DNA from 4 places in the Streptomyces sp. NPDC001222 genome. Region 1 is predicted to be linked to each of the others. Evidence: riboswitches for the same ligand, from Rfam matches in the RefSeq annotation. Region 1 holds a riboswitch; each other region holds the start of a gene.
What was found. A riboswitch is a leader RNA that binds a small molecule or an ion and turns the genes downstream of it on or off. The one in region 1 is predicted to bind cyclic di-AMP.
Positions count from the first base shown of each region.

Region 2: another riboswitch for cyclic di-AMP. It lies ahead of ACFY2Z_RS05075 (M23 family metallopeptidase); the one in region 1 lies ahead of ACFY2Z_RS34910 (M23 family metallopeptidase).
Region 3: another riboswitch for cyclic di-AMP. It lies ahead of ACFY2Z_RS06020 (NlpC/P60 family protein); the one in region 1 lies ahead of ACFY2Z_RS34910 (M23 family metallopeptidase).
Region 4: another riboswitch for cyclic di-AMP. It lies ahead of ACFY2Z_RS14455 (NlpC/P60 family protein); the one in region 1 lies ahead of ACFY2Z_RS34910 (M23 family metallopeptidase).

Region 1 is NZ_JBIAXT010000037.1:58,594-66,310, reverse strand. Features, by position in the region: gene ACFY2Z_RS34920 (PrsW family intramembrane metalloprotease) at 1-40, shown strand, start outside; gene ACFY2Z_RS34915 (aldo/keto reductase) at 99-1,043, opposite strand; gene ACFY2Z_RS34910 (M23 family metallopeptidase) at 1,240-2,253, opposite strand; cyclic di-AMP (ydaO/yuaA leader) riboswitch at 2,265-2,421, opposite strand; gene ACFY2Z_RS34905 (PP2C family protein-serine/threonine phosphatase) at 2,688-4,130, opposite strand; tRNA gene ACFY2Z_RS34900 (tRNA-Met) at 4,303-4,376, opposite strand; gene ACFY2Z_RS34895 (dihydrofolate reductase family protein) at 4,460-5,608, opposite strand; gene ACFY2Z_RS34890 (MarR family winged helix-turn-helix transcriptional regulator) at 5,789-6,304, shown strand; gene ribA (GTP cyclohydrolase II) at 6,449-7,156, shown strand; tRNA gene ACFY2Z_RS34880 (tRNA-Lys) at 7,315-7,387, opposite strand; gene ACFY2Z_RS34875 (amino acid permease) at 7,487-7,717, opposite strand, start outside.
Region 2 is NZ_JBIAXT010000002.1:446,175-453,891, forward strand. Features, by position in the region: gene ACFY2Z_RS05060 (GNAT family N-acetyltransferase) at 1-1,237, opposite strand, end outside; gene ACFY2Z_RS05065 (HPr family phosphocarrier protein) at 1,410-1,691, shown strand; gene ACFY2Z_RS05070 (GntR family transcriptional regulator) at 1,935-2,630, opposite strand; gene ACFY2Z_RS05075 (M23 family metallopeptidase) at 2,829-3,581, opposite strand; cyclic di-AMP (ydaO/yuaA leader) riboswitch at 3,594-3,806, opposite strand; gene ACFY2Z_RS05080 (M16 family metallopeptidase) at 4,031-5,419, opposite strand; gene ACFY2Z_RS05085 (M16 family metallopeptidase) at 5,416-6,780, opposite strand; gene ACFY2Z_RS05090 (DNA topoisomerase (ATP-hydrolyzing) subunit A) at 7,075-7,717, shown strand, end outside.
Region 3 is NZ_JBIAXT010000003.1:60,396-68,112, reverse strand. Features, by position in the region: gene ACFY2Z_RS06035 (esterase/lipase family protein) at 1-87, shown strand, start outside; gene ACFY2Z_RS06030 (peptidoglycan DD-metalloendopeptidase family protein) at 298-1,905, shown strand; gene pcrA (DNA helicase PcrA) at 1,957-4,476, opposite strand; cyclic di-AMP (ydaO/yuaA leader) riboswitch at 4,729-4,898, shown strand; gene ACFY2Z_RS06020 (NlpC/P60 family protein) at 4,907-6,097, shown strand; gene ACFY2Z_RS06015 (tellurite resistance/C4-dicarboxylate transporter family protein) at 6,219-7,187, shown strand; gene ACFY2Z_RS06010 (hypothetical protein) at 7,165-7,518, opposite strand.
Region 4 is NZ_JBIAXT010000008.1:188,374-196,090, forward strand. Features, by position in the region: gene ACFY2Z_RS14455 (NlpC/P60 family protein) at 1-1,489, opposite strand, end outside; cyclic di-AMP (ydaO/yuaA leader) riboswitch at 1,497-1,669, opposite strand; gene ACFY2Z_RS14460 (hypothetical protein) at 2,060-2,587, shown strand; gene ACFY2Z_RS14465 (hypothetical protein) at 2,698-2,901, shown strand; gene ACFY2Z_RS14470 (SHOCT domain-containing protein) at 3,008-3,505, shown strand; gene ACFY2Z_RS14475 (PP2C family protein-serine/threonine phosphatase) at 3,527-4,717, opposite strand; gene ACFY2Z_RS14480 (SRPBCC family protein) at 4,975-5,460, shown strand; gene ACFY2Z_RS14485 (cytochrome P450) at 5,538-6,770, opposite strand; gene ACFY2Z_RS14490 (NAD(P)/FAD-dependent oxidoreductase) at 6,809-7,717, opposite strand, start outside.

The sequences.
Region 1 (7,717 bases):
GTATCCCGCGTATCCCGCGTACAACCCCTATCAGCCGTAGAAACTCTGTCGGCCGTGGAGCCGCGGGCTGTCCCCGGGGGACAGCCCGCACCGGATGATTACGCGGACGCCTCGGTCAGCCTGGCCAGGTCCTTCTCCGTCAGGGTCAGGTCCGCCACCGCCAGCAGCGCGGGCAGCTGTTCCACCGTGCGGGCGGAGGCGATCGGCGCCGCGACCGTGGGCTGGGCCGCGAGCCAGGCCAGGGCCACCGTCGGGATCTGTGCGTCCCGCTCCTGCGCGACCTCGTCGAGAGCCGCGAGCACCCGTCGGCCGCGCTCGGTCTCCAGGTGCTTGCCCGCGCCCTGCGCGCGCGCCGAGTCCACGGTCGTGCCCGGCCGGTACTTGCCGGTCAGGAAGCCGGACGCGAGGGAGTAGTAGGGGACGGCCGCCAGGCCCGCGCGGGCCGCGACGTCCTGCAGCGGGCCCTCGTAGGTGTCCCGCGAGACCAGGTTGTAGTGCGGCTGGAGCGCCACATAGCGGGCCAGGTTCTCGCGCTCGGAGAAGTCGAGGGACGCCTGCAGGCGCTCGGCGGAGATGTTGGAGGCGGCGATGGCGCGCACCTTGCCCGCCTTCACCAGGTCGTCGAGCGCGCCGATGATCTCCTCCACCGGTACCTCGGGCTGGTCGAAGTGCGTGTAGTAGAGGTCGATGTAGTCGGTGCCCAGGCGGCGCAGGGACGCGTCGGCCGCGGCCTTGATGTTGGCGGCGCCCAGCCCCTTGTACTCGGGGTGCTGGCTGACCTTGGTCGCGATGATCACGTCGGAGCGGTTGCCGCGCGCCGCGATCCACTTGCCGATGACGGTCTCGGACTCGCCGCCCTTGTTGCCGGGCGCCCACGCCGAGTAGACGTCGGCCGTGTCGACGAAGTTGCCGCCGGCCGCCGTGTAGGCGTCGAGCACGGCGAAGGACTGCGCCTCGTCGGCGGTCCAGCCGAAGACGTTGCCACCGAGGGAGAGGGGGAAGACCTCGAGGTCCGAGGAGCCGAACTTGCGAAGGGAAGTCATGCTGTACTTCAGCGCTCGATCCGGAAGATCTTATTCCGGTCGAAGCTGTCCGCATGGGGGAATTCCGGCCTGCTGGGCCCGGCCGGGAGGGGCGCACACGCGCCTGACCGGCAGCCCTGACGTCGGGGGGATGTCGCCAGGACCGCCGGAGTTCAGGTGGTGACCCGCGCCGGGAAGCGGGGCGGGGACCCGGATGTCAGGGATTGACGCCCTTGCTCTGCAGCCACGCCATCGGGTCGATCGCGCTGCCGCCGCCCGGGTGGACCTCCAGGTGCAGATGCGGCCCGGTGACGTTGCCGGTCGCGCCCACGCGGCCGATGACGTCGCCCGTGGAGACCTTCTGGCCGACGCTGACGCTGATCGACGACTGGTGGCAGAACCACAGCTCGGTGCCGTCGTCGAGGGTGAGGACCGTGCGGTAGCCGTACGAGCCCGCCCAGCCCGCCTGGGTGACGGTGCCGCTGTGGATGGCCTTGATGAGCGTGCCCGTGGGGGCGGCGAAGTCGAGGCCGGTGTGGTAGCCGGAGGACCACATGGCGCCGGCGTCACCGAAGCGCGAGGTCAGGGTGTACGAGGAGGTCGGCAGCGTGAACTGCTTGGCCAGTTCCGCCAGTCGGGCGGCCTCGGCCTTCTTCTTGACCTCCGCAGCCACCGCCTTCCTGGCGGTGTCCTGGGCCTTGGCCGCCGCTGCGGCGGCCTTCTTCGTGGCGGCGTCCTGGGCGGCCTGTGCGGCCGCCGCGGCGATCCGGTCCTGCTGGGACTCGGCCTGCTGCATGATCCGGCTGCGCAGCGCCTCACCCGCGTCCTTGGTGCCCGCGACGGCGTCGGTGGTGCTCACACCGGCGGCGCTCAGGGCGGTGGCGGAGCCCTCGGGGGCGCTGGTGTCCTCGCCGATGAGCTCCTTGGCCGAGTGGGTGACCGAGGAGAGGTCGGGGAGGGATATGGACACCGGCGGCTTGCCGGTCTGCGCGGTGGCCATGCCACCCGCGCCGACCGCGGCCATCACGCCGACGCCGAGAACGGTGGAGCTGCGGGCGAGTCCGCCGCCGCGCTGCCTGGTGACGCGGTGCCGACCGCGGACGGGGCGGACGGAGTCCTCGGTGGGATTCCACTCCTCCCAGGGGCCCTCGTCGGGGCGGGGCGCGAACCCGATGGTCTGCGTGCCGCTCGGGGCGAACGAGGTGCTCTCGGCAGGCCGGTTGGACGCCACGTGGGCGCACTCCTTTCCTTCCGTTTCGCCTACCGGGTTAGCTGACGGGTTCGGAGGGGAAGGTCTCCTACGCGCGTATACCGACCGTTTTCACACGGCGATATCCGCTCGATTCACCCCAAGGTGGTGGTTCCCCGGCTCCCTTGCGGGATTCGGCACACGCGCACGGAGCCGCCTCTGGTGACGGCTGGGACGACCGCGCTGCGTTATCGAACGTTAATAGACGTCGGGCCCGGATTCCAAGCTGTTCGGACAGATCATTAACGCTTCTGGCCAGGACTTTAATGACAGGATCGGCGTAAAACGGGCGAGTTGACCGCACCTCACCCGCACCACCGGTTCTGACTCTGCGTCAGTTGTTATCAAAAGCGGGCCGCCCACTCACTCACCGTGACAACGCCCGGACGTTCAGCGGCGGTTGGCCCTCGACGGGTTCAGCGGTGCTCGGACCGGCGCACGGCGAGCAGCGCCATGTCGTCCGTCGCCTGGCCGCCGGTGTGGCGGGCGACGTCCTCCGTGACGGCGGCGAGCACGGCGCCGGGGGTGGGCAGAACCCGCCCGGCGAGGCGGCGGGCCGGGTCGTAGAACTCGCCGCGCGCGTCCCGTGCCTCCGAGACGCCGTCCGTGAAGAAGAGCAGCGTCGAACCGGGCGGGAAGTCCCACTTCTCCGCGCCGTCGGGCCCAGGGGCGAGATCGCCCATGCCGAGCGGCAGCGCCGGCTCGCGGGCCTCCAGTTCGCGCAGGGTGCCGTCCGGGAGCAGCAGCAGGGGGGCGGGGTGCCCCCGGTCGACGATCCGGACGACGCCCTCCTCCCCGTGCGGGATCTCCGCGAGGACCGCGGTGGTGAACTCCTCGTCGCTGTCGGGGCCGTCCCGGCGGATGCCCTCGCGCGACAGCGCCCGCTCCAGGCGCCGGGCGACGGCCTCCAGCGTGGCCTCCTGCTCGGCCGCCTCCCGGAAGGCGCCGATCACCACGGCGACCGCGGCCACGGCACCCGTCCCCTTGCCCCGCACGTCCCCGACCACGAGCCGTACACCGTGCGGTGAGTCCTGGACGGCGTACAGGTCGCCGCCTATGTAGGCGTCGGCCTGCGCGGCCTCGTACCGGGCGGCGATCCGTAGCCCCCCGATCCGCGCGGGGGGCTCGGGCAGTACGGCGCGCTGGGCGGCCTCGGCGATCCGGCGGGCGGAGGCGAGGCGCGCGTCGTTGCGGCGTACGAGCACATTGATCAGCACGGCGGGTACGGCGGCCGCGGCGGTGGTGACCGCCTCGGTGGCCGCGCCGGACGCCCCGAGCCCGAGGTGCACGGCCAGAACGGCGGCGAGGGCCGCGGTGCCGGTGACGACGGTGGCGCGCAGCGAGTGCAGGGGCGCGGCGACGAGCGGGGCGGCGGTGAAGAGGGGGACGGCCGGGAAGACGGACGGGGTCAGCCGGCCGCAGCAGACGCCGAGGCCGATGAGCAGTGCGGGCAGGGCCCGCAGAAACGCCCGCGCGTACGAACTCCGCCGGCTCTCCGCCGGGCCGGGCTCCGGGGGACGGACGTGCCCGGGGCCGGCGCCCGGCGGGCGGGCGTCCGTCGTCCCCCCGTCGTCGGACCCGGTGCCCGGCGACCGGACGTCCTCGGATCGAACGTGCGGCCGGCTGTCGGACTGATCATGGGGTCGGCCCTCGGGTCGGCCACCGCGCCGACCGTGGGTTCGTCCGTCGGCCCGATCGTCGGGCCGTGCGCTGTCCTTCGGGGAAGGACGCACGGCCGGGCCGCTGCTGGTGCGGTCGTACGGGATGCCGCTCCCCTCGTACGGAGTTCCGGGTCCTGGCCCGCTGCCCTGCTCGTCGCACGGCGCCTCGATCCGCCACGCGCCTCCTCGCTGAACCACCCGTCCAGGCTTCACGCAGGACGGGCGAGGGGCGACCGCTGTGGGCCGACCGGCGTACACACCCTGTGGACGGGGATAGGAGAGGCCCCGGACGGGAAGGGGAGCAGTGGGTGAAGAGCACAGAAAAAACCGAGGGCCGGAACCCTTTCGGATTCCGGCCCTCGGCCTTCAGTAGCGGGGACAGGATTTGAACCTGCGACCTCTGGGTTATGAGCCCAGCGAGCTACCGAGCTGCTCCACCCCGCGTCGGTGATTCCAGTGTACGCCATGCGCAGGACACGAAGCACACAGGTTTACGTCCACAGGGCTTCACCACCGTTCTCCGGCCGTCAGCGGCCTCCGTCCGGGGACAGCAGATGGGCGTTCGGGGCCTTGGCCCGCTCCTCGTACTCGGGCAGCACCACCACATCCGCCCCCTCTGACGTCAGCAGACCGTTGCCGTCCGCCGCCGCCACGAACGTGTCCGGTTCACGCCAGGACGTGACCACCCGCCGCACCCCGGCGTCGAGGATCAGACGGGCGCACGGCGCGGGCCGGGAGGCGCGGCGGGCGCACGGCTCCAGGCTGCTGTAGACCGTCGCGCCGGCCAGTCGCGGATCCGCCGGGTCCAGCTTCGCCAGGGCCGCCTCCTCCGCGTGCACCACCGGGTCCCCGCCCTCCCGGGAGTGCCCCCGGGCCAGCTCCGTCCCGTCGGCCGCGACGATCACCGCACCCACGCTGAAGGCCGTCCGGGAGGGCGGGCACTGCGCCGCCAGCTCGCACGCGGTCTCCAGCCAGCGCCGGTCCGCGGCCGAGGCCGACCTGCCGGTGCCGGGCGCGGCGGGCGCGTAGCGCATCAGCACGACGTCCCCGACCGGCCGCGTCTCCAGCAGCCGCATCCGTCCCGGCGGGTACGCCCCCGGCCCGAACATCCGCGGCGCGTCGGGCTGCCCCACGACCAGTGGCGCGAGGACGAGCTGGAGCTCGTCCGCGAGGCCCTGCTGCAACAGCTGTGTGTGCACCTGGCCGCCGCCCTCGACCATCAGCCGGCCCACGCCCTTGACGTCACCGAGGTGAGCGAGCACGGCGCGCCACTCCACATCGGGGCCGAGCGCGACCACGTCCACGTCCGCCGGCAGCAGCCCGCTCAGCCGCTCCGCACCCTTGTCCGTGGTGTAGAGCGCCTTCGCGCCCCCCGTGTGCCAGAAAAGGGCGTCCGGGTCGAGGTCACCGGACGCGCTGACCGCGACCTTCAGCGGGTACTCCGGCCGGCCGGCGCGAACCCGGGCCGCGCGCCGCTCCTCGGAGTAGACCAGCAGCCGCGGGTTGTCGGTGCGCAGCGTGCCCGCGCCGACGAGGATCGCATCGCTGCCCGCCCGCACCTCGTCGACCCGGTCGAAGTCCTCCGGTCCGGACAGCAGGAGCCGCTCGGGGCCGGTGTCGTCCAGGAAACCGTCGAGGGAGACGGCGGCGGACAACAGGACGTAGGGCTGGGCCATGGGGGTGCACTCCAGGGGTCGAAGAGCGAGGGACGAGGGCGGAGCAGGAGTCGGGGGCCAGAGATGTCCGGGGCGGGTCCCGCCGCGTGGCCAGGATGCGCCGTGGCGGGGCCGGAGGTCCAGATCCCACGGGGGCGCCGGATCTTGTTTCAACTTTAAAACAATAACTACACTGGACACATGACGACCCGCTGGCTCACCCCCGAGGAACTGCGCGCCTGGCGCGCTTACCTCGCCGCGTCATGGCTTCTGGAGGACGTGATCGACCGGCAGCTCCAGCAGGACGCCGGCATGCCGCATCTGTACTACTCCGTCCTCGCCAACCTCTCCGACGCGCCCGGCCAGCAGATGCGGATGACCGATCTCGCGGAGACGTTGAAGATCACGCGCAGCCGGCTGACCTACGTCGTCACCCGCCTGGAGAAGGACGGCACGGTCCGCCGCGAGGGCTGTCCCACCGACCGGCGCGGCAGTATCGCGGTCCTCACGGACGCGGGCGCGGCACTCCTGGAGCGCTCGGCGCCGGGCCATGTCGAGACGGTCCGCGCCGCCGTCTTCGACCACCTCACGCCTGAGCAGGTGACCCAGCTGGAAGCGATCTCCACCCGGATCACGGAGGCGCTCCAGGGCGGCGAGGAGCGGCCCGTGTGCGACGGACTGCCGTGGCGCCGGCGCTCGTCCGGGGCGGCGGAGTGACCTGAGCGACCGGACCCGGTCGCCCGAAATTGCTTGAATTTTAAAGCGAGCGCGCGTTAGAGTCTCCGACCGAGGTTGTGCTTCAAATCTGAAGCATGGGGCGCATCCTCCGTACCCGCAACCGCCGGCCCGGAGAAGGACAACATGCGCGACTCACATGACGACGCCACCGCATCCAGTGACAGCAGCGAACCGACCCGTCTCCCCACCGACCTCCCCACCGCCGCAGATGCCGCCGCCACGGTCCGTACCCGCGTGACGGTCCCGCTCCGCTTCGGCGACGGCTACACGGTCACCGCCGACCTGGTCACCTTCCACGGCCTCGTCGACGGCCAGGAACATGTGGCCGTGCTCCTGGGCGAGCCCGCCGCCGACCGCCCGCCGCTGGTGCGGCTGCACTCCGAGTGCCTGACCGGCGACGTCTTCGGCTCGGCCCGCTGCGACTGCGGACCCCAGCTGCGTGAGGCGGTCGAGCGCATCGCCGACCGGGGCGGCGTCCTGCTGTACCTCCGTCAGGAAGGCCGTGGCATCGGCCTCTACAACAAGCTGGACGCCTACGCCCTCCAGGACCAGGGTCTGGACACCTACGAGGCGAACGCCGCGCTCGGCCTGCCGGAGGACGCCCGCGACTACACGGCCGCCGGGCAGATGCTGCGCGCCCTCGGCATCGACACCCTGGACCTGCTGTCCAACAACCCCGACAAGGCCGCCCAACTGCGCGGCCTGGGCCTGACGGTCACCCGCCACGTCCCCACGGGCGTCTTCACCACGGCGCAGAACGTCCGCTACCTGCGCGCCAAGGTCGTCCACACCCAGCACACCCTGCCCCTCACGGAGCTGACGGCGGGCTGACCCACCTCGGACACGTACACGAGCCTGCTCAGACTCGTCCGAGCCGAGCACACCGCGCTCACCCACGGACCCGAGAACGCGACAGCGCCCGAGCCGACCGAAGCCGACCCGGGCGCCGCGTAGCAGGTCAGAGGGGGGAGACCCCTCTCCCGCAGCCGTAGGCCCTGTGGGACTCGAACCCACAACCAATGGATTAAAAGTCCACTGCTCTGCCAATTGAGCTAAGGGCCCAGGCGGTGTTGCCTCCCCGAGCATAGCCGGACGAGGCCGTCTCGTAGATCGGGTATCGGGGAGCCGGGCCGGAAGTGGGCCGTGCGGGTGCCGGAAGGGCTACGGATCGACCGGTTCGGGGGAGCCGGCGCGGGCGGCCTCGCGGGCGAGGGTGCGCTCGTGCTGGGGGTTGAGGAACCAGTGCCGGGCCGAGGCCAGCCACCAGGTCGCGGCGAAGCCGAGGACGACGAGGACGGCGACCGGCGCGTAGTTGAACGTCCCCCAGGTGACCGGGGAGACCTGCGGGAGCATGAAGAGCACCGTGATGACCGCGACCCACACCACCGACAC
Region 2 (7,717 bases), on a different contig from region 1:
GGAGGACGTCGTTGCCCGAGACGTCCGCCCGGTTCCCGGAGGAGACGAAGGTCGACACGCCGGTGACCCCGGTGACGCCTCCGCCGCGCCGGTGCAGCCGCGAGAGCAGCGCGATACCGATGGCGCCGGACTGGGCGAACAGCCCTATGCGCCCGGTGCGCGGCATCTCGGGTGCCAGGGAGGCGTTGAGCCGGACGTCCGGTGCGGTGTTGATGATCCCGAAAGCGTTGGGCCCGATGATCCGCATCCCGTACGACCGCGCGAGGCGCAGCAGATCCCGCTGCCGCTGACGGCCGTCGGGCCCGCTCTCGGCGTATCCCGCGGAGATCACCACCAGCCCCTGCACCCCGTGCTCGCCGCACTCGGCGACGACCTCGGGGGCGTGCTCCGCGGGAACGGCGACGACCGCGAGATCCACCGGCTCGGGGATCTCGCGGACCGACCGGTGGGCGGGCACCCCGTCGAGTTCCTTGCGGTCCCCCTCGAAGGCCTTGTTCACCGCGTACAGGCGGCCGGTGTACCCACCGTCCCTGAGGTTGTCGAGCACGCTGCGGCCCACTCCCCCGGGTGTGCGGCCCGCGCCGATCACGGCGACCGAGCCGGGGGCCAGCAGCCGCTGCACCGACCGCGCCTCGGCCCGCTGCTCCCGCGCCCGCTGCACGGCCAGCGACCGGTCGGTGGGTTCCAGGTCCAGTTCCAGACGTACGACGCCGTCCTCGAAACTGCGCTTCTGCTGGTACCCGGCGTCCGTGAACACCTTGATCATCTTGGAGTTGGCGGGCAGCACCTCGGCGGCGAACCGGCGGATGCCGCGCTCCCTGGCGACCGCCGCGATGTGTTCGAGGAGGGCCGACGCGACCCCGCGTCCCTGGTGAGCGTCCTGCACGAGGAAGGCGACCTCGGCCTCGTCGGAGGGCGCGGAGGCGGGCATGCCGTCGGCGCCGATCCGGTCGTAGCGTACGGTGGCGATGAACTCGCCCCCGATCGTGGCCGCGAGTCCCACCCTGTCCACAAAGTCGTGGTGCGTGAAGCGGTGGACGTCCCTGGCGGACAGACGTGGGTACGGCGCGAAGAAGCGGTAGTACTTCGACTCGGCGGAGACCTGCTCGTAGAAGCTGACGAGACGCTCGGCGTCATCAACGGTGATGGGCCTGATGCGTGCGGTACCGCCGTCGCGGAGCACCACGTCGGCCTCCCAGTGGGCGGGGTACTCGTGCCGGTCCGACGCGGTCTGCATGGGCCCCAGAGTACGGCTCGCGTCCGGCGACGGCGCGAGGCAGGCTGGGGGAACCGTGCACGGACCGTCCAGCATGCGGACCGTCCGGGGAGGGGGCTTCCGTCCGGTCCGGGAACGCTTCACCATATGGAAAACTGGTCTAGACAACCCTGAAACCGAAGGGCAGCAACACATGGCTGAGCGCCGCGTCAACGTCGGCTGGGCCGAGGGCCTCCACGCCCGTCCCGCCTCCATCTTCGTCCGGGCGGCAACGGCCTCCGGCGTCCCCGTGACCATCGCCAAGGCCGGCGGCAACCCCGTCAACGCCGCGTCCATGCTGGCGGTTCTGGGCCTGGGCGCCCAGGGCGGCGAGGAGGTCGTCCTGGCCTCCGACGCGGACGGCGCGGACGCCGCACTGGACCGCCTGGCGAAGCTGGTCGCCGAGGGCCTCGAGGAGCTCCCCGAGACCGTCTGACCCTTCGGACCCCCCGGTCACCAAAGCCGCGCCTCCCCAGGGGGCGCGGCTTTCGCCGTCGTGCGGGAGCGGGCACGGTGGACTTCGCGCCCCCGAGGGTGTGCGCGCGAGAAATTCGGCGCGGTCGCGAGAATTGCTCGCGGCACCCGAAAATCACGTACGCCGGAATTATCGGGGCGCATGAGAACCAGGGCAGCCGAAATGGACTTCACGGAATATCCCTCTTTGTATACGGTGCCTGTGTTAATGCCGGGCCCCCGACACGTTTACGGCATGTTGCGAAGTCCTCACACGGTCCGCGCGGTGGCCCGCGCCGGGCGGACGCAGCCGATGCGCGGCGGTCGCGCGCTCGATGTGCAGTGCCGTGATGGCACGCGCCCGTTCGCCGTCGCCGCGCGCGACGGCGTCCACGATGCCGCCGTGCTCGGCCCAGGACTCCACGGGGCTGACCGGCGCCTCGACCGCGTACATCCAGACGATCTTGTGGCGTAGCTGGCCGAGCGTCGAGGTGAGCGCGGGGCTGCCACAGGCCTGCGCCAGGGTCTCGTGGAACCAGCCGTCCAGCGAGCGGAGATCCTCGCTGGGGCCTCTCCTGGCGCGCTCCTGGCCCAGTCTGACCAGGCCGCGCAGCACCTTGAGATGGGCCTCGGTGCGGCGCTGTGCGGCGCGCGCGGCCCCCAGCGGCTCCAGCAGCATCCGCATCTCCAGCAGGTCGGCGGCCTCCTGCTCGGTGGGTTCCGCGACACACGCGCCCGCGTGTCTTCGGGTGACGACGAAGCCCTCGGCCTCCAGGGTGCGCAGGGCCTCGCGGACGGGGACGCGGGAGACGCCGTAGCGGCGCGCGAGGAGTTCCTCGGTGAGCCGGCTGCCGCGCTCGTAGAGACCCGCGACGATGTCGTCACGGATCGCCGTGCATACCGAGTGCGCCGGAATACGCATGCCCGACCACCGCCTTAATCCCCGCGAAACGTCCCCGGTCGACGCGTGTCCAGTCGACTCTATTGCAGCGGGCCGGAATTTCCGACGGCAGGCCGGAATCCATGGATATTTTTTGGACAGACGGGAGTTCGAAACGACGAAGGCCCCGGCCGAGGAGCCGGGGCCATCACGTCAGCGGCGCCTTGGGGCGGCCGACGCTCAGACGTTCACGCCGTGTGACCTGAGGTAGGCGACCGGGTCCATGTCCGAGCCGTACTCCTGGGTGGTGCGCGCCTCGAAGTGGAGGTGCGGCCCGGTCGTGTTGCCAGTGGCCCCGGAGAGGGCGATCTGCTGCCCGGGGGTGACGTGCTGGCCCAGCTGGACGCCGATGGACGAGAGATGGCCGTACTGCGTGTAGGTGCCGTCGTTCATCCTGATGACGATCTGGTTGCCGTACGCGCCGCCCCAGCCGGTCTCCACGACGGTGCCCGAGCCGACCGCGTGGACGGGCGTGCCCGTGGCGGCGTGGAAGTCGATGCCGGTGTGGGCGCCGGAGGACCACAGGGAGCCGCCGGCCTTGTAGCCGGTGGAGACGTACGAGTGGTAGATCGGCGCCACGAACGCGTTCAGGCGCTCGCGCTCGGCCTCGCGGGCGGCGCGGACCTTGGCCTCGTGCTCCTTGCGCGCCTTCTCCGCGGCCTCCCGGCGCGCGGCCTCGGCCGCCTTCTTCTGGTCGGCGGCCTGCTTCTGGGCGGCGGCCTGAGCGCCGATCTTCTCCGCGACCGAGTCGCCGAGGGTGACGGCCTGCATGAGTCCCGTCTCCTCGACGGGGTGCCCGGCGGCGAAGGCCGGGGCTGCCAGGGTGCCGATGGCCCCGGTGGTGGTGAGCGCCGCGACGCCCACCGCGTTCGTGGCCGTACGCTGCATTCGGCTCGGACGGCGGTGCTTCCCGGTGGCGCAGGTGAACGCCATGAAGTGGCTGGTCCTTTCCTTCCCTCTCGCCTACCGGGTTAGCTGACGGGTTCGGAGCAGGAAGGTCTCCTACGGGCTGGCGCCCGATTCACCCCAGGGACTGCGTGGGCCCTTCCCGGCGCGAAGGCGACGAGAGTGGGCCCCTCCGGCCGCGCGGGCGGCGAGAGAAGGTGGGTCCCCGGCTCCCCTGGCTCGCGCCGTACGGGGACTCGGCGATGACTGTCCGGTGCCGCGGGTGCGGCGCACTGCCTGACGGACAGCCCGACAGACGCTAGAAGGGCCCTCCGTCCCCCGGCAAACCGAGCATGGGGTTTGTAGCGCATCCCACAGGGCAGAGGGGCAGCCTCTATGGCAATACGGACAAAACCCAAAGAGCAGGGCCCTGGTGACGGAGGACGTCACCAGGGCCCCTTCGGAGCGTCGCCGTTCCGGACGCGTACGAGGAGCGTCTACTCGGCCCGCACGACGTGCACTTCGCCGATGCCGAGCGCCTTGACGGGCTCCTCGATCTGCGTGGCGTCACCGACCAGGACGGTCACCAGACGGTCCACCGGGAAGGCGTTCACGACGGCGGCCGTGGCCTCGACCGTGCCTGTGGCGGCGAGCCGCTGATAGAGCGTCGACTGGTAGTCGTCCGGCAGATGCTGCTCGACCTGGTCGGCGAGCGTGCTCGCGACGGCCGCCGCGGTCTCGAACTTGAGCGGCGCCACACCCACCAGGTTCTGCACGGCGACATCGCGCTCGGCGTCCGTCAGCCCCTCGGCGGCGAGGGTGCGCAGCACCTTCCAGAGGTCGTCCAGCGCCGGGCCGGTGTTCGGCGTGTCGACGGAGCCGCTGATGGCGAGCATCGCGGCGCCGGTGCCGTCAGGCGCGGAGCGCAGCACCTGGCCGAACGCCCGCACACCGTAGGTGTAGCCCTTCTCCTCCCGCAGGACGCGGTCCAGACGGGAGGTGAGGGTGCCGCCGAGGCAGTACGTGCCGAGCACCTGTGCGGGCCACACCCGGTCGTGGCGGTCCGCGCCGACGCGGCCGATGAGCAGCTGCGTCTGGACGGCCCCGGGGCGGTCCACGATGACCACGCGGCCGTTGTCGTCGGCGGTCACCGGGGGCACGGGGCGCGGCTTGGCGGGCTCCCCCGTCCAGGCCCCGAGGGTGTCGCCGAGGAGCGCGTCGAGGTCGACGCCGGTGAGGTCGCCGACCACGACGGCGGTGGCAGTGGAGGGCCGCACATACCGCTCGTAGAACCGGCGGACGGCGGCCGCGTCGATGGCCTCGACCGTCTCCTCGGTGCCCTGACGCGGTCGCGACATCCGCGAGGTCGCCGGGAACAGCTCCTTGGAGAGCTCCTTGGCGGCGCGGCGGGCCGGGTTGGCCATCTCGTGCGGGATCTCGTCGAGGCGGTTGCGCACCAGGCGCTCGATCTCGCTCTCGTCGAACGCCGGCGCCCTCAGGGCGTCGGCGAGCAGCCCGAGCGCCTTCGGGAGGCGGGAGACGGGCACTTCGAGGGACAGACGCACCCCGGGGTGGTCGGCGTGCGAGTCCAGGGTGGCGCCGCAGCGCTCCAGCTCGGCGGCGAACTCCTCGGCGGAGTGCTTGTCAGTGCCCTCGGAGAAGGCACGCGCCATGATCGTGGCGACGCCGTCGAGGCCGGCCGGCTCGGCGTCCAGGGGCGCGTCGACGAGCACCTCCACGGCGACGACCTGCTGACCGGGGCGGTGGCAGCGCAGCACGGTCAGGCCGTTGTCCAGGGCGCCGCGCTCGGGTGCGGGGAACGCCCAGGGCCGGGCCGTGCCGGGCCGGGGCTGCGGGTGGAAGTCCATGGTCGCGAGCTCGGTCACTTCGCCGACTCCTCGTCGTTGCTGGTGCCTTCGGCGGTGGTGGTCTCGGCGGCGTCGGCCGCGACCGGCTCGTACACGAGCACCGCGCGGTTGTCGGGGCGCAGGCGGGCCTTGGCGATCTCCTGCACCTCCTCGGCGGTGACGTCGAGCACGCGCCGCACGGCGGTCAGGGCGAGCTGCGGGTCGCCGAACAGCACCGCGAACCGGCACAGTTCGTCGGCGCGGCCGGCGACCGTGCCGAGCCGGTCCAGCCATTCGCGCTCCAACTGGGCCTGGGCGCGCTCCATTTCCTCGGCCGTGGGGCCCTGCTCGGCGAACCGGGCCAGCTCCTCGTCGATGGCGGACTCGATGACGGGCACCTCGACGTCACCGGAGGTCTTCACGTCCAGCCATCCCAGGGAGGGCGCTCCGGCCAGCCGGAGGAGCCCGAAGCCGGCGGCGACGGCGGTGCGGTCATGCCGTACCAGCCGGTTGTAGAGCCGGGAGGACTCGCCGCCGCCGAGGATGGTGAGGGCCAGGTCCGCCGCGTCGCACGCGCGCGTGCCGTCGTGCGGCAGCCGGTAGGCGGCCATGAGGGCGCGCGCCGGAACCTCTTCCTCGACGACCTCGCGCAGCTGCTCGCCGATGACGTCGGGCAGCGAGCCGTCGCGCGGCGCGGGCTTGCCGTCGTGGGCCGGGATGGACCCGAAGTACTTCTCGACCCAGGCGAGGGTCTGCTGCGGGTCGATGTCCCCGACGATGGAGAGAACGGCGTTGTTGGGCGCGTAGTACGTGCGGAAGAAGGCGCGGGCGTCCTCCAGGGTGGCCGCGTCCAGGTCCGCCATCGAGCCGATGGGGGTGTGGTGGTACGGGTGGCCCTCGGGGTAGGCGAGCGAGGTCAGCTTCTCGAAGGCGGTGCCGTACGGAACGTTGTCGTAGCGCTGGCGGCGCTCGTTCTTCACGACGTCCCGCTGGTTCTCCATGGACTCGTCGTCGAGGGCGGCGAGCAGGGAGCCCATGCGGTCGGCCTCCAGCCAGAGGGCGAGCTCCAACTGGTGGGCCGGCATGGTCTCGAAGTAGTTCGTGCGCTCGAAGCTCGTCGTGCCGTTCAGCGAGCCGCCGGCGCCCTGCACGAGCTCGAAGTGGCCGTTGCCCGTCACCTGCCCCGAGCCCTGGAACATCAGGTGCTCGAAGAGGTGGGCGAGGCCGGTGCGGCCCTCGACCTCGTGACGCGAGCCGACGTCGTACCAGAGGCACACCGCCGCGACCGGGGTCAGGTGGTCCTCGGAGAGCACCACGCGCAAACCGTTGGCCAGGCGGTGCTCGGTCGCTGTCAGGCCCCCGGAGCCTGCCTCGGCTGTGGCCGTGTGACCCATGGGCATGTACGTCCCTTCGATCGCGGAGTCGCGGAAACCCGCGGTTTCCTGCCGGTCCTGTCACTGTATGCAAGCGTGTGGACCGGTGGCCAAGTTCCCGGGCTGCGTACGCCCAGAGCGAGACCGTGATTACGGGGGGTGGAGGACACCGTACGGTGTTGACGGCCCCAGGACGCGCCCGTTTCCGGGCCGAGGGCTTCGTAGTACGGGTCCTGGTCCGCGTTGTCGGTGCGGCGGTCCACAATGGTCGGCGTCAGATCACGTTCATGCCCAGCACAGACTGTGAAGGAGCCGGCAGCAATGGCCCGCCGCAGCACGAAGACCCCGCCGCCCGACGATGCCTACGAGGAGAAGATCCTCGACATCGACGTCGTCGACGAGATGCAGGGCTCCTTCCTCGAGTACGCCTACTCGGTCATCTACTCCAGGGCCCTGCCGGACGCCCGCGACGGCCTCAAGCCGGTGCACCGGCGCATCGTCTACCAGATGAACGAGATGGGCCTGCGCCCCGAGCGCGGCTATGTGAAGTGCGCCCGTGTCGTGGGCGAGGTCATGGGTAAACTGCACCCGCACGGCGACGCGTCCATCTACGACGCCCTGGTGCGCATGGCCCAGCCCTTCTCGATGCGCGTCCCCCTCGTCGACGGCCACGGCAACTTCGGTTCGCTGGGCAACGACGACCCGCCGGCCGCAATGCGGTACACCGAGTGCCGGATGGCCGAGGCGACGAGCCTGATGACCGAGTCGATCGAAGAGGACACGGTCGACTTCACGCCCAACTACGACGGCCAGGAGCAGGAGCCGGTGGCCCTGCCCGCCGCCTTCCCGAACCTGCTGGTGAACGGCGCCTCGGGCATCGCGGTCGGCATGGCCACCAACATGCCGCCGCACAACCTCGGTGAGGTCATCGCGGCCGCCCGCCATCTGATCCGCCACCCGAACG
Region 3 (7,717 bases), on a different contig from region 1:
GTCGCGACCGGGATCCGGCAGGCGCTGGATCTCGTGCAGCCGGCGGCACCGGCGGACGCGCCCGCCGGGGGTCTGACGGTGGCGTGACAGCCGCCCCGACACCTCCCGGTCACCCTCCCAACCTCGAACGTTCATCGAACGCAAAACCAAGGCCTTGCCCGGGGACCGCCGAAACACGGGCGATTGCCCGTTTCCTGACGCAGGGAAACCTGCGGAAGATTGTCGCGCCCTCGTACCGCCGGGTACAGTCGCCGCACTGCTCTGCCAGCCCCTGCTGTCGAGGCGAAAGAGAAGTTGGTGAACGACCGTCACCCGTCGGGGACCGCGACGCCCCCGGCTCCGGCCCCCGATGCCGCCGAGGCGCACTACGCGTCGTACGGCGTGCAGGGCGGCCACTACGGTGAGTTCACCACGTCGTACACCGATCCCGCCGCGACCGCGTTCGGCGCCCACGGCCACACGGCGACGGCCTTCTCGGCCGACCCCCTCTTCGGTGACCTCCCGGGCCATGACGCGACCGGCTCGTACGACACCTCCGCCTGGTCGACCGCCGGTCACCCGGGGCACGCGGACGCCCATCCGCACGGCACCGGCACCCACGAGGCGCTCCACTACGACCCGTACGCCGCCCAGCATCACGCCGCGTTCGGCACCGGCAGCCATGACACGACCGCCTGGGGCGCGGGCTACCAGCACCTCGCCGCCGGTATCCCCGCGCAGGGCGGAGCCCCCGAGGCCACCGGCCAGTGGGACGCGGGGGCCTGGCGCGAGGCCGGCCAGTCCCCCCACGGGACCCAGCAGTGGGACTGGGGCACGCAAGGGTTCGACACCGGGGCGTACGACGCCACCCAGTGGAACTCGGGCGGCACCGCCGAGCACGAGGCGCACGACCCGCAGACGGCGGCGCACTTCGAGCAGGCCGAGTCCTTCGACCCGTCGGCGACGCAGGCCTTCGAACACCCCGAGACACAGGTCTTCGAGATCGCGGACGCCTTCGACCACCCGGCCACGGCCGCCGTCGAACAGCTTCCGTACGAGCAGCACGACGCCACGGACGACGACGAGTCGGAACCCCCGTACGAGCCGTCCGGCGACCCGGCCCTGCTCGACGACCAGGAAGAGACCACTCCCGCGCCGGCCCCACGTGCCGCGTCCCGCACGGCCGGCCGGTCCCGGCGCCGCACCCCGGCGAAGCGCTCCGCGCTGCTGACCGTCGCCGTGCCGTCGGCGTGTGTGATGGGGGTCGCCGGGATCGCCGCCGCGACCGTCGGTGTGGGCGGCGGCAGCGACACCAAGGACACGACGGCGAGCGCGCCCGACGCGGCGCCGGTGAAACCCTCCGCCGCGAACGTCAAGCTGGACTCCCAGCTGCAGAACCTGTCCGCGGGCGCGAACGACTTCGCGGACCGGGCGAGCCGTACGCAGCAACGTATCGACCTCAAGGCCCAGCAGGCCGCCGAGCTGAAGAAGGCGGCGGCGGAGGCGGCCCTCAAGGAGCGGCTGCGCCCGAAGTTCGTGCTGCCGGTCACCCAGAAGGGGCTCAGCGCCTACTTCGGCCAGGCCGGGGTCAACTGGATGTCGGTGCACACCGGCATCGACTTCCCCGTCTCGTACGGCACGACGGTCATGGCCGCCACCGACGGCACCGTCACCACGAAGTGGAACAGCGCCTACGGCAACATGATGATCGTGACGGCGAAGGACGGCACGGAGACCTGGTACTGCCACCTCTCCAGCTACCGTGTCGTGTCCGGGGCGGTCGTGAAGGCCGGCCAGCCGATCGCGTACTCCGGCAACTCGGGCAACTCCACCGGCCCCCATCTGCACTTCGAGGTACGGCCGAACGGCGGCGCCGCGATAGACCCGCTGCCCTGGCTGCGCAGCCACGGGCTGGACCCCACCTGATCGAGACCCACTGTGAGCCCCCGCCGTTCGGCGGGGGCTCACCTCTGTGCTCTACAGCTTCTCCACCGGCGCGTACCGCAGCAGCAGCCGCTTCGGCTTCGTGTCCCCGAAGTCGATCGTCGCCTCCGCGTTCAGGCCCGTGCCCTTCACGCCGACCACCGTGCCCAGGCCGAACTGGTCGTGCGTGACGCGGTCGCCGACCGCCAGGGAGACCACCGGCCGCTCCGTCGCACCACCCCGGCGCGTGGCGAAACCGGACGCGCCCGCGGCCGAGGACCGCGACCGGGCCGACGACAGCGACGAGGACAGGGAGGCCGCCACACCCGAGACGGGACCCGAGGAGACGGGCGCGGACGAGCCCCCCGTCCGCTTCCACTCCACGTGCTGGTCCGGGATCTCCTCCAGGAAGCGCGAGGGCGGGTTGTACGAGGGCTGGCCCCAGGCGCTGCGCATGGCGGACCGGGTGAGGTAGAGCCGCTCCCGCGCGCGGGTGATGCCCACGTACGCCAGACGGCGCTCCTCCTCCAGTTCCTTGGTCTGCCCGAGCGCGCGCATGTGCGGGAAGACGCCGTCCTCCATGCCGGTCAGGAAGACCACCGGGAACTCCAGCCCCTTCGCGGTGTGGAGGGTCATCAGCGTGATGACGCCGCCGCCCTCCTCCTCGTCGGGGATCTGGTCGGAGTCGGCGACCAGGGCGACCTGCTCCAGGAAGTCGGACAGGGTGGCCGTCGGGGTGCCGGCCCCCGGTGCCGCCGCGGCCTCGCCGCGCTCCTGCTCGAACTCCAGGGCCACGGCGGCGAGTTCCTGGAGGTTCTCGATGCGGGTCTCGTCCTGGGGGTCGGTCGAGGCCTGGAGTTCGGCCAGATAGCCGGTGCGTTCCAGGACGGCTTCCAGGACCGTGGCCGGGCCCGCGCCCGACTCCACGATGGTCCGCAGGTCCTCCATCAACGCGTTGAACCGCTTGACCGCGTTCGTCGAGCGGGCCGCCATGCCGTACGCCTGGTCCACACGGCGCAGTGCCTGCGCGAAGCTGACCTTCTCCCGCTGGGACAGGGCGTCGATCATCGCCTCGGCGCGCTCGCCGATGCCCCGCTTCGGCACGTTCAGGATGCGCCGCAGCGGAACGGAGTCCTCCGGGTTCGCCAGCACCCTCAGGTAGGCGAGGACGTCCCGGACCTCCTTGCGCTCGTAGAAGCGGACGCCGCCGACGACCTTGTAGGGCAGGCCGACGCGGATGAAGACCTCTTCGAAGACACGGGACTGGGCGTTCGTGCGGTAGAAGACGGCGACGTCGCCCGCCTTGGCCTCGCCCCGGTCGGTGAGGCGGTCTATCTCGTCGGCGACGAACTGCGCCTCGTCGTGCTCCGTGTCGGCGACATAGCCGGTGATCCGCGCGCCCGCGCCCGCGTTGGTCCACAGGTTCTTGGGACGGCGCGACTCGTTGCGCTCGATGACCGCGTTGGCGGCGCTCAGGATCGTCTGCGTGGAGCGGTAGTTCTGCTCCAGGAGGATCGTGGTGGCGTCCGGGTAGTCCTCCTCGAACTGGAGGATGTTGCGGATGGTGGCGCCGCGGAAGGCGTAGATCGACTGGTCGGCGTCACCCACGACGCACAGCTCGGCGGGCCGCAGGTCGTCCTCGCCGGGCGGCCCGTCCACCGGGTGCCCGGAGGTGCCGACCAGCTCGCGGACCAGGGCGTACTGCGCGTGGTTCGTGTCCTGGTACTCGTCGACGAGGACGTGGCGGAAGCGGCGGCGGTAGTGCTCTGCGACGTCCGGGAAGGCGCGCAGCAGGTTGACCGTCGTCATGATCAGGTCGTCGAAGTCGAGGGCGTTCGCCTCGCGGAGCCTCGACTGGTACAGCGTGTAGGCCTGGGCGAGGGTCTTCTCGAAGCCGTCGGCGGCCTGGGCGGCGAAGTCCTCCTCGTCGATCAGCTCGTTCTTCAGGTTGGAGATCTTGGCGCTGAACGACTTGGGCGGGAATCGCTTGGGGTCGAGGTCCAGGTCGCGGCAGACGAGCGCCATCAGCCGCTTGCTGTCGGCGGCGTCGTAGATCGAGAAGGAGGACGTGAAGCCGAGCTTCTTGCTCTCGCGGCGCAGGATGCGGACGCACGCGCTGTGGAAGGTCATCACCCACATCGCGTTCGCGCGCGGGCCGACGAGCTGCTCGACGCGCTCCTTCATCTCGCCCGCGGCCTTGTTGGTGAAGGTGATCGCGAGGATCTGGCCGGGATGCACGCCCCGCTCGGCCAGCAGATAGGCGATGCGGTGGGTGAGCACCCGGGTCTTGCCGGAACCGGCGCCGGCGACGATGAGCAGGGGGGAGCCGGCGTGCGCGACCGCCGCGCGCTGGTTCTCGTTCAGCCCCTCGACCAGGGCGCGGGGGTCGAGGACCGGGCGGGGCGCGCCGTCGCGGTAGTGGGTGTCCCGGGCCGGCGGCACGTCGAAGTGCCCGCCGAACAGATCGTCCGGGACCGACTCCGGAGCGTGTTCGTCGGGCGGCGGGGGCTCCTCCTCCGGGGCCGAACCGGCCTGGAGATCCGCCAGGAAGCTGTCGTCAAAGAGGCTGCTCATCGCTCTCCGAGTCTAGGGCGCCCCACCGACAACCGGCCGCCGTCCCGGAAACTCCACGCCCGGACCGGCCCCGCGCCTCACACGTCACCGTCCGGGCCTGCCTGCTCACGGTACGCGCCCGAAGCAAGTAGCTGTAGCCAAGATCACGGAAATGTATCGGGCATATTACGCATCAACCTTCACAGGAGCCACACCAGTTGGCTAGCGTGCCGGGCGGGCCGCACGACCCCCACCGGCGAACGTCGCCGGGTCGCGCGGCCTCCGCCGAGTCCGGTGCGCCCTGCGGCAGCCGGAGCCGGGGACCCACCCGACCTGGGGTGAATCGGCCACGCGTCCTGGGGGACTTGGCCGTAGGGCACACACCTTCCGAACCACCCGCCCGAACCCGACAGCTAACCCGGTAGGCGGTGTACGGAAGGAGACGCCTTTCATGGCGCCGCACCGCAAGTCCCGCCCCTCGGGCCCACGCATCGCGGGCATCCGCACCCCCGCCCTCGCGACGGCGGCCCTGACCTCCGTGGCGCTGCTCTCGCAGACGGCCCAGGCCGCGCCCTCCGCCGACGGCAGACCCAGCATCGAGGAGGTCGAGAAGAAGGTCGACGACCTCTACCGCCAGGCGGAGTCGGCCACCGAGAAGTACGACGCCGCCAAGGAGCGATCGACCGAGCAGCGCAGGCACGTCGACAGGCTCCTCGACGACGTCGCCCAGCGCACGCAGAAGCTCAACGACGCGCGTGAGGAACTGGGTTCGTTCGCGGCCGCGCAGTACCGGACCGGGGAGGCGGCCCCCGACACGGCCACCTTCCTGCTTGCCGACAACCCCCAGGACTACTTCGACCAGACGCAGCTGATGAGCCGGCTCACCGGCCGTCAGAAGGAAGCGATCGACCAGTACGCCACCGCCCAGGCCGCCACGATGAAGAAGCGGCAGGAGGCCACCGACAGCCTCCGGACGCTCGACGAGTCGCAGACGGCCCTGCGGACGGCCAAGACGGACGTCCAGAACAAGCTCTCCGCCGCACGCCGGCTGCTGTCCGACCTGAACGCCCAGGAGAAGGCGCGGCTCGCCGCGCTCGAGAAGAAGAAGCAGGAGGAGGCCCAGCGCCGGGCGGAGGCGCTGGCCCGGCAGCAGGCGGCCCAGCAGAGGGCGGCCGAGCTGAAGGCGGCCCAGCAGCAGTCGTCGTCGAGCACCTCGAGCGGCTCCACGGGGTCCTCCACCGCGGCCCCCTCCTCGGGGTCCACCGCGACGGACTCCGCGTACGCCACGAAGGCGGACAAGGCCCTCGCCTTCGCCCGCGCGCAGATCGGCAAGCCGTATGTGTGGGGCGCGACCGGCCCCGGGTCGTACGACTGCTCGGGCCTGACCCAGGCCGCGTGGAAGGCCGCCGGGGTCGCACTTCCGCGCACCACGTACGACCAGGTGAACGTCGGCACGACGGTGCCGCTCGCCGACGCCCGGCCGGGCGACCTGATCTTCTTCTACGACGACATCAGCCATGTCGGCGTGTACATCGGCAACGGCATGATGATCCACGCCCCCAAGCCGGGCGCCTATGTCCGCGAGGAGTCGGTCTACTACGGCGGCGCGTCGATCATCCACAGCGTGGTGCGGCCGGCCTGAGTCCTGCGGCACCCGGCGTATGAGGTTGCCTGCGAGGTTCACGCGCGCGTGGGGTTGTTTTCAGGCTCCACGCGCGCGTGCCCCGTACGCAAGCCGGGCGCGCGTCCCTAGCATCGGGCGCATGTCTGGCACCTCCGCGCTCCGCACCCGGTGGCCGCAGCGTCCGCCCGCCACCGGGGCCGCCGTGATGGCGACCGGCATCCTGTCGATCGGGCTGCACCAGACCGGGTACGAGCTGCTCTCCCGCATCGCCCTCGTGCTGGCGGGCGTCGCCTGGCTGGGAGTGGCCGCCGTCATCGCACTGCGGCTGCTGGGGGCGCGCCTGGAGTGGCCGGTCGGCTCCCCGGCCGCGCTCGCGGTGGTCCCGGCCACCACCGTGCTGGGCACCCGGTTCTCGCTCCTGGGCCGACAGCAGCTCGCCGAGGCGCTCTTCGTGCTGGCCCTCGTGCTGTGGGCGGTTCTGGTCCTCCCGGTCGTACAGGGCTGGGAGCGCGGTATGCCCGGGGTGGTGTTCCTCGGCTCTGTGGCGGCGGAGGCGATCGCGGTGCTCGGGGCGGTGCTGGCCGCGGCCCTACGGGTGTCCTGGCTCGCCCATCTGGCGCTGGTGTTCTTCTGGTTCGGGCTGGTGTTCTACCTGATCGGGCTGTGGTGCTTCGACCGGCGGCAGGTGGCGGTCGGCGCGGGCGACCAGTGGGTGGCGGGCGGTGCGCTCGCCCTCTCCGCGGTGGCCGGGACGCGGCTGATCCGCGCCGCCCACTCCGGCCTCTACCTCTGGAACGTCGACGACACCGACGTCCTGCGGAGCGTCACCATCGCTCTCTTCGCCCTCGCCTTCGTCTGGTACTGCGTACTGGCGACGGCCGAGCTGCGCCGGCCGCGCCCCGGTTACGACGTACGGCGGTGGTCGACCGTCTTCCCGATGGGCATGACGGCGGTGGCGGCGCTGTCCGTGGCCGGCGACCTCAACGCGTCCTGGCTGCGCGGCCCCGGTCAGGTGCTGCTGTGGATCGCTGTGGCCGTCTGGTGCGCGGTCCTCGTGGGAGCCGCCGGGTCCCTCGCGGGCAGCGTCAGGTCCACAGGACGGCGATGAAGACGTTCACCGTGGTCAGCGCGCCGACCAGGGCGAAGAGGGGCTTCTCGACCTGCTCCTCGTCGCGCTTCACATAGACCAGGCCGAGGATCACGATCAGCAGGGCCAGCTTGATGCCGATCTTGATGGTGTTGATGTGGTGGTGTTCGGCCTGGTTGAGGCCGACCAGCGCCACGCCCGTGACCAGCATGGTCAGCGCACCGTGCAGCATTCCGGGCACGAAGCGGGCCGTGCCCCGGCCCATCGCCTTCATCTGGGTGAGGAAGCCGCCGAGGAGCGCGGCGATGCCGACGATGTGCAGGCCGACGAAGAGATGGATGAGTACGTCCATGAAGCCGGAGCCTAGTGAGGGGCACGGAAGGCTCTGACACCGGGCCACGGGGTGTGACGGCGGCTACAGCGGTGGGAGCTCCGGGGGGTGGCACGGGGACACGCGAGCGCGCATATATGCGGCCTATAGCACTCTGTGACGTCCCTGCGCCGCGGAACCACCGCATCGGTCATCGCACAGTGTGAAGTCGGCGGCCTCG
Region 4 (7,717 bases), on a different contig from region 1:
CCGGGCCCGGGGCGTGGATCATCATGCCGTTGCCGGTGCACAGGCCGACATGGCTCGCGTCCGGGTTGAAGAACACGAGATCACCGGGCTGGATGTCGGTGAGGGGGACCACCGTGCCGATCAACGACTGGTCGCGGGCCGCACGCGGGAGAGTCACCCCGGCAGCCCTCCAGGCGGCCTGGGTGAGACCGGCGGCGTCGTACGACTCGGGTCCGGCCGCGCCCCAGAGGCAGGGCCTGCCGAGCTGCGCACGGGCGAAGGTGACCGCCTTCGCGTACTTCGTCTCGTACCCCGGCTCCTGCGCCCCGCCCATCCCCAGGGGGAGTCCCGCGCCGGGAACGGCCTCGGCGACGGGAACCGGTTCGGCGGTGAGGAAGGGCTGGGGGGTGGCGGGGAACGGTTCGGGGACGGGGAGGCGGGGTGCGGCGGGCAGGGGTGTTGTGGTGGGGAACGGCTGAGGGGCGGCGAGGAACGGTTCCGGGGTGGGGAGCTGGCCGGCGGCGGGCCAGGGTTCCATGGTCGGAAACGCCTGGGGGTCCGCGGCGAACGGCGTGTTCTCCGTGGCGAATCGAGGGTCCGTCAGCGGATCCGGTGTGAGGGGAGCCGCCGGGACGGTGGTGGAAAGGCCGGTGCCGGGGGAGGTGGCCGGGAAGTCCATGCCGAGGCCGGCGGCCTGCTGCCGCTGCCAGGCCTCCTGGACCGCCGGGCCGTCCTGCCCCTCCGTAGAGCGCCAGGCGTCCGTCGCGGCCGGGGGTTCGACCGCCGGGGACGGCGTGCCCTGCCGCGCGGATCGCTGGGCCAGCAGGTCACGGGCCGCGGAGAGCCTCTGCCGGGTGTGCTCCTTGGCGGTCTCGGGGACGGACGACTCGGGCTCGGTGGCCCCGCCCGGCGTGACCTGGGGACTCTCCGGCAGTCTCGGCGGGGCAGCGGGCAGCGCTGCGACGGGGCCGGCGGTCAGCTCCGCAGCGGGTCCGGCGGTCAGCTCCGCGGCGGGGCGCGCGGCCGGTTCCGCCACGGCGGCGGTCAGCTCCGCCACGGGACGCGCGGCCGGGCCGGCGGTGAGTTCGCGGTCGGGCCGGTCGGCCAGGCCCAGCTCGCGCAGGAGGACGACGAGGTCGCTCACCGGGAGACTCGCCGGCTCCGAGGGCCGGCCCGCGGACGGCCTGTCCGGCATCCTGTCGCGCGGCAGCGCGGCCGGAACGGTCGGGCCCAGCCTCAGGCGCGCCGACTCGAGCCACTGCCGGGCCACGTCGTCGAGGGCGAGGTCGGCGCGTCGGCGATCCTTGTCGAGCACCGGATTGGCACGCCTCTGCGTCCCCGTCGCCACCGCGCGCGTCGCGTTGAAGGTTCCGCTGTCGGTCTCCGCCCGGTCATACAGGCTGTGGATCCGCTGCTGGACCTCGTCGCGGCTCGGCGCGTCGTCCTCGGTGAACCTGCGCCTGCCGGGGAGGTCGAAGCCTCCTGGGCCCGGGGTTCGCTCCGGCGCCATGGGGTCGTACTCCTTCCGTGCTCCGCCTACCGGGTTAGCTGACGGGTTCGGGCGGACGGATCCGGAAGGTATGCCCTACGGCCCCTGCCTCGACGGCAGTTGGACCGATTCACCCCGTGGTCGGTTGGGTCCCCGGTTCCGGCTGTGGTCAAGATGCACCGGATTCGGCGGAGGCCGTGCAACCCGGCGAGGTTCGCCGGAGGGAGTCGCTCGGCCCAGCCGTCAACTTAGCCAACTTGTGTGGCTGGCGTGAAGATTGAAGCGCGAAATGTCCGATACCTAAGTGTGATTTTCGTCCGGACGTTCCCATCGAGCTCCGCTTTTCGCCGATCCACCCCTGGCCCGGCCGTCGCTTTCCGGGCGGAACGGAGTGCGAAGGATTCCCGCGCCGGGTGGGTGACGCCGGGCGCCCCCGGTACCGGTAGGGCGGTCCACCCGCACTGCCGGGGACACCGGCGCCCGATGCGCGATCTCGCCTCGTATTTCTGATATTCCGTTATTCGACTGCTTCAGTACGAGGGTCCGGTGCCCCGGCACGACGAGGCGGAGCGATCAGGAAGGTCATCCCCCATGCGACGCAGGTCCAAGGCGGACGACTCCGACGCCCGGGCGCGCGTCGCCGAACGCCGGGCCCGTGCCGACTACACCGGCGGTGTCTACGGCTCCCTGCTCGCCGCCTCGGTGGTGGTCGGCGCCGGTACCCACGGCCCGGTGCCGCGGGGCGAACTGATGCTGCTGCTGTTGAGTACCGGCGTGGTGTTCTGGATCGCGCATGTCCACGCCCAGCTGTTCGGCGCGCGCCTGGCGCAGCCGCGCCTGGACCGCGCGACCGTTCTGCATGTGTGCCGTGACGAGTGGCCGATCGTCAAGGCCGCCGTCCCGCCGACCGCGGCGGTCGCCGTCAGCCCGCTGCTGGGCCTGGACCTGCGGGGCACGGTCTGGCTGGCGCTCTCCGTGGCCGTGGCCGGGCAGATGGGCTGGTCGGCCGCCGCAGCACGCCATGCCGGGGCCTCCTGGCGCCTGGTGGCCGTGTCCGCCACGATCAACCTGTTGATCGGTCTGCTGATCATCGTGTTCAAGATCGCCGTGAAGGACTGACGGCGGGACGGTTCACCTGCCCCAGGTGAGGTGCGGGGACGCGTCGGAGCGCACCATCACGGGGAGAGGCGCACGCCGCCCGGCCCAGGCCATCCGCGAGAGAGCAGCCCATGCGCTTTGAGATCCGTGTCGACGGGCAGATGTCGGAGACGCTGGCCCAGGCGTTTCCCGAGCTGGAGCACGTCACGATGTCCGGCCAGACCCTTCTGTTCGGCCCCGTCCTCGACGATGCGCAGGTGTACGAGCTGCTGGCCCGCTGCCAGTCCCTCGGACTGCATCTCGTGGAGATGCGCCGGCTGCCGGAGTGGGGGTGACCGCGCCCGCTCACCCGCCCCGGGTGAGGCCCGCCGCCGGATGCCGTGGGCACCCTGAAGGCGCCAGGGGCCGCTGTCGGGGCGCATGCCCGGAACGGAGGAGGAAATGGTCACACAGACGTACCTCGCGTACGACTACCCCCTGCTGAGCGCCTTCTGGACGCTGCTGTGGTTCTTTCTGTGGGTCATGTGGTTCGTCCTGCTCTTCCGGGTCGTCCTCGACATCTTCCGCGACGACTCCATGGGCGGCTGGGCCAAGGCCGGCTGGCTGGTCTTCTGTCTGGTCCTGCCCTTCCTCGGCGTCTTCGCGTACGTCGTCGTCCGCGGCAGGGAGATGGGGCGCCGGGAGATGGCCCAGGCCCGGGCGCAGCAACGCGCCGTCGACGACTACATCCGCGAGACGGCCGGCACCCGCGGGCCCACCAGCGGCGTCGACGAACTCGCCAGGCTCTCCGAGATGCGCGCCCGCGGCGACATCACGGACGACGAGTTCCGCAGGGCGAAGGAGCTGGTCCTGTCGGGCCATGCCGCCGAGACCCGCCCGACGTCCGCACCGGCGCCCACGCCCACCCCTCCGGGTCCCTCCACCCCCTTCACCACCTGAGTGAGGGTGCGGATCGGGGGGTCAGCCGCCCTGCGGCTGGTTCTGCGGACGATGACGGAAGCCGTCGGCGTGAATGATCCGCTGGTGCGGACGCCCGTGATGGACGCTGGGCGTCCGGTGCAGGGCGATGAGGGCGGCGTCGTCGTCCAGGCGCCCGCCGGTGTGGGCGAGCAGATCACGACGGATGCGGTGCAGCAGCGTCTCGGGGTTCTCCTCGGTCCACTGGGCCGCGCGGTCCGCGAGCGGATAGAAGCGGCCGGCGGCGTCCCGGGCCTCGATGACGCCGTCGGTGTAGAGCAGGAGGGTGTCCCCGGGCTCGAAGGAGAACACGTCCAGGTGGTAGTCCCCCGGGTGCGCCGATCCGATCCCCATCGGCGGTGCGGGGTGCACGCTCGGGACGGTGACCACATGACCGGGACTGAGCAGCAGCGGCGGAGGATGCCCGCAACTGGTCATACGGGTGATCGGGTCCCCGTCGGGGATCTCCATCAGCAGGGCGGTGGCGAAGCGTTCGCCCATTTCCTCGGGCGGCTCGAAGTCGGCCAGATAGCGGGTCACGCTCTGCTCCAGGGTGGCGGCCAGATCCGGCAGGGACGACTGCCGGTGGCCCGCCTCACGGAAGGCTCCGAGCAGCAGGGCGGCCTCGCCGATGGCGGAGAGCCCCTTGCCGCGTACGTCGCCGATCAGGACGCGCACCCTGCTGTCGGCCCGGGTGGCGGCGTACAGGTCGCCGCCGATCTGCGCCTCGTCCTCGGCCGCCAGGTACAGGCACGCCACCCGCAAGGGGCCGATGTGTTCCGGCAGCGGCCACAGCAGGACATGCTGTGCCGCCTCGGCCACCGACCGGACCTGGGCCAGCTGTTCACGGTGCCGGTCCCGGACGGCGCAGTAGACCACGATCATCACCGACAGCACGAACAGGGTGAGGATCTGCACGATGTGGTTGGTGGTGCCCAACCCGCCGTGCAGGACGGCGATGACGATCTGCGCGAGCACCGCCAGTGCCCCGACCAGGCCGGACAACCGGGGCCCGGCGAACGAGGACGTGAGCGCGGGCGCGATCACCAGTGCGGGCCCCAGATGGATGGTTTCGGGGGAGTGGATGTCCACTGCCATGATCGCGACGATCAGGGCGACGGGGAGCAGCAGGAGGGCATGGCTCGACTGCCACTGCTCTCGTAGCCCCGCGACGGCCCATTGCCGGAGACCCATGGTTACACCCTGCCTCCCCATCGGTCGCGCGGCCACCGGATGAAGGCCGAGCACCCCCAAGGTGTATTGATCACGAGCGTTGTTCACGCGGCTGATCGGTGGGTGGCCGCCGAGTGCGGTGTGGCAGCGGTGGTGGTTGTAGGGAAGTCGGGGCGTCGCCGCCGTAAACGGGTCCGTGCCGGGTACTCGGCGCGATGACCAGGATCCGAGCGGCGGGCCCCCGGCCGGTCGCGGTCGATCAGCCGAAGGAGGCGCAGATGAGCACGGTCAAGGAAACGGTGGAGGTCGAGGTCCCCCTCCGCACCGCCTACAACCAGTGGACCCAGTTCGAGCAGTTCCCGAAATTCATGGAGGGTGTCGAGGAGGTCAGGCAGCTCGACGACCGCCACAATCACTGGACCACCAAGATCGGCGGCATCCGCCGGGAGTTCGACACCGAGATCGTCGACCAGCTTCCCGACGAGCGGATCACCTGGCGTACCACCAGCGGTGACACCCGGCAGAAGGGATCGGTCCGCTTCCAGCGCGTGGACGACATGCACACCCGGGTGGAGCTCGTGATGGACGTCGAGCCCGCCGGGGCCGTGGAGCGGACGGCGGACACCCTGGGCGTCATCAACCGGCGCGTCAAGGGAGACCTGCGACGCTTCAAGGAGTTCATCGAAGAGCGCGGGAGTGAATCCGGAGCCTGGCGGGATCGGATCCGGCCCGGTGACTCCGGCAGCCCCGGTCCGATCGGCTGAGGCCGTGGCTCCGCGGCGCCCCGCCGTCTCCGGCGGCCGGGGCGCCGCGGTGTGCCGTGGGCGGGGCGGCCGTCCGCTCAGGGACGCAGGCCGTCGAAGCCGATCGGCAGATGGCGCGGGCCGCGAAGCACCGCGTTCTGGCGGTAGGGGGGAGGGTCTTCCACCAAGCGGGGGTTGTCGAGACGGCGGGCCAGTTCGGACAGGGCGATCTGTGCCTCCAGCCGCGCGAGAGGCGCGCCGAAGCAGCTGTGGATGCCGCTGCCGAAACCCAGATGCTGGATGTCCCCGCGGTCGGGGTCGAACCGGTCGGGGTCCCGGAAGCGCTCGGGGTCCCGGTTGCCCGCGGCCAGCATCAGCCAGATCCGTGAACCCTTCGGGATGGTGATGCCGCGTACCTCGATATCCGCGATGCAGGTCCGCTGCGGCACGAGCTGCACCGGGGGCTCGTAGCGCAGCAGTTCCTCCACGATGTTGACGGACAGTCTGGGATCGTCGCGCAGCCTCTCGAGGTACTCCGGGTGGCGCAGCAGGGTGAGCATGCCGTTGGTGATCAGGTTGACGGTGGTCTCATGGCCCGCGATCAGCAGCAGCACCGCGGTGCTGAGTACCTCCATCGTCGTCATGGGGCCGTCCGGGCCGTGGCTCGTGACCAGTTCGGACAGCATGTCCCCGGTGGGCTTCCTGCTTCGCTGCTCGACCAGCTGGGCCAGGTACATACCCAGCTGCATCCGCGCTTCCTGGGCGGCACGCCTGCGTTCGGCGTCCTCCCTGCCGGTGTCCGGGTCGAGGCTCGCCACGATCGGGTCGACCCAGGCGCGAAAGCGCGGCTCGTCCTCGCGTGGCACACCCAGCAGCCGGCAGATCACGGTCACCGGGAAGGGGTACGCGAACTGATCCACCAGATCGATCTGCCGGGTCTCTGAGAGGCCGTCGATCAGCTCGGAGACGATCTCGGCCAGTTCCCCGCGCATCGATTCGATCTTGTGGGGGCTGTGCGGGGGCCCGAAGGGACGGTTGGCGATCCGGCGCAGCCGGTCGTGCTCCGGAGGGTCCTGCCGGATGAAACTCGGCGGCAGCCCCGTCTCCGCCCCGCCCATCTCGTCGGCGCCCGCGGCGGCGAGGTTGGCGGCGTCGGAGCTGATCCTCGGGTCGTGCAGCAGGTTGAGGATGTCCCAGTAGGAGCTGACCAGGTACGGGCCGCCGTCCCCCTCGTGCAGCACCGGGGTCTTTCGGAGCTCCTTGTACAGCGGATACGGGTCGGCGCGATTGGTGTAGTCGGTGATCTGGCGCAGGAGCGAGTGGTGCGTCATGAGGGATCCTCGGGGCGTGAGGTCGGGCCGGCGGTCGGTCAGTGGTGGGCCGGGGTGAAGACCAGCCGCCGGTCGGCCGGCGAGTAACCGCTCAGGGTCACCGTCGGACCATGGCTCGGCAGGGACGGGTCGGGAAAGTCGGACGGGACCGGCCGCTGGCCCTCGGGACGGCGGTCCACCGTCGGGAACTCCACCGGGAAGGGCGCGGCCATCTCGATCTGCCGCTGGTAGAACTCCAGCCAGCGTGTGTTGTCGAAGCTCACGGCGGCGATGACCCGCCCCTGGTAGCCGTACGCCCCGACGAAACGGCGCTCGGCCAGCGAACCCTGTGTGATCATGATCTCGTCGCCCATGGGCGGGACGCCGACCGACTTGATGTTCACGCCGAACTGCGACGACCAGAAGGCGGGCACCCAGATGTGCGGACGCCGGTCGGCGCTGGCGCTGATCATGTTGTGCGCGGCGACCTCGGCCTGGCTGACGGCGTTCCCCCAGTGTTCGAGGGACAGGAACTGGTAGCCGAACAGCGGGTGCGGGGAGCGTGCCACATCGCCCGCGACATAGATGTCGTCGGTGACGATGCCCCGGAAGTCGAAGGCCCGGCACCCCGCGTCGCAGGCGATGCCCCGAGGGCCCGCGCCGAGCCCCGATCCGGCCAGCCACTCGGTGTTGCGGGTCGCGCCGAGCGACACCACCACCACGTCCGCCTCGACGATGTCGCCGTCGGAGAGGTGCGCGGCCCGCACCCGGCCCGCCGGGTCGCCCTCCAGGGCGGTGACCATGACGCCGGTGCGCAGGTCCACGCCGTTCTCGCGGTGCAGTTCCGCCGCCACCGCGCCGATCACCCCGCCGAGCGCGCCCACCAGGGGCGCGCCCCCGCGTTCCGCCACCGTGACCGCGATGCCCTGGTCCCGGCAGGCGGAGGCGATCTCCGACCCGGTGAAACC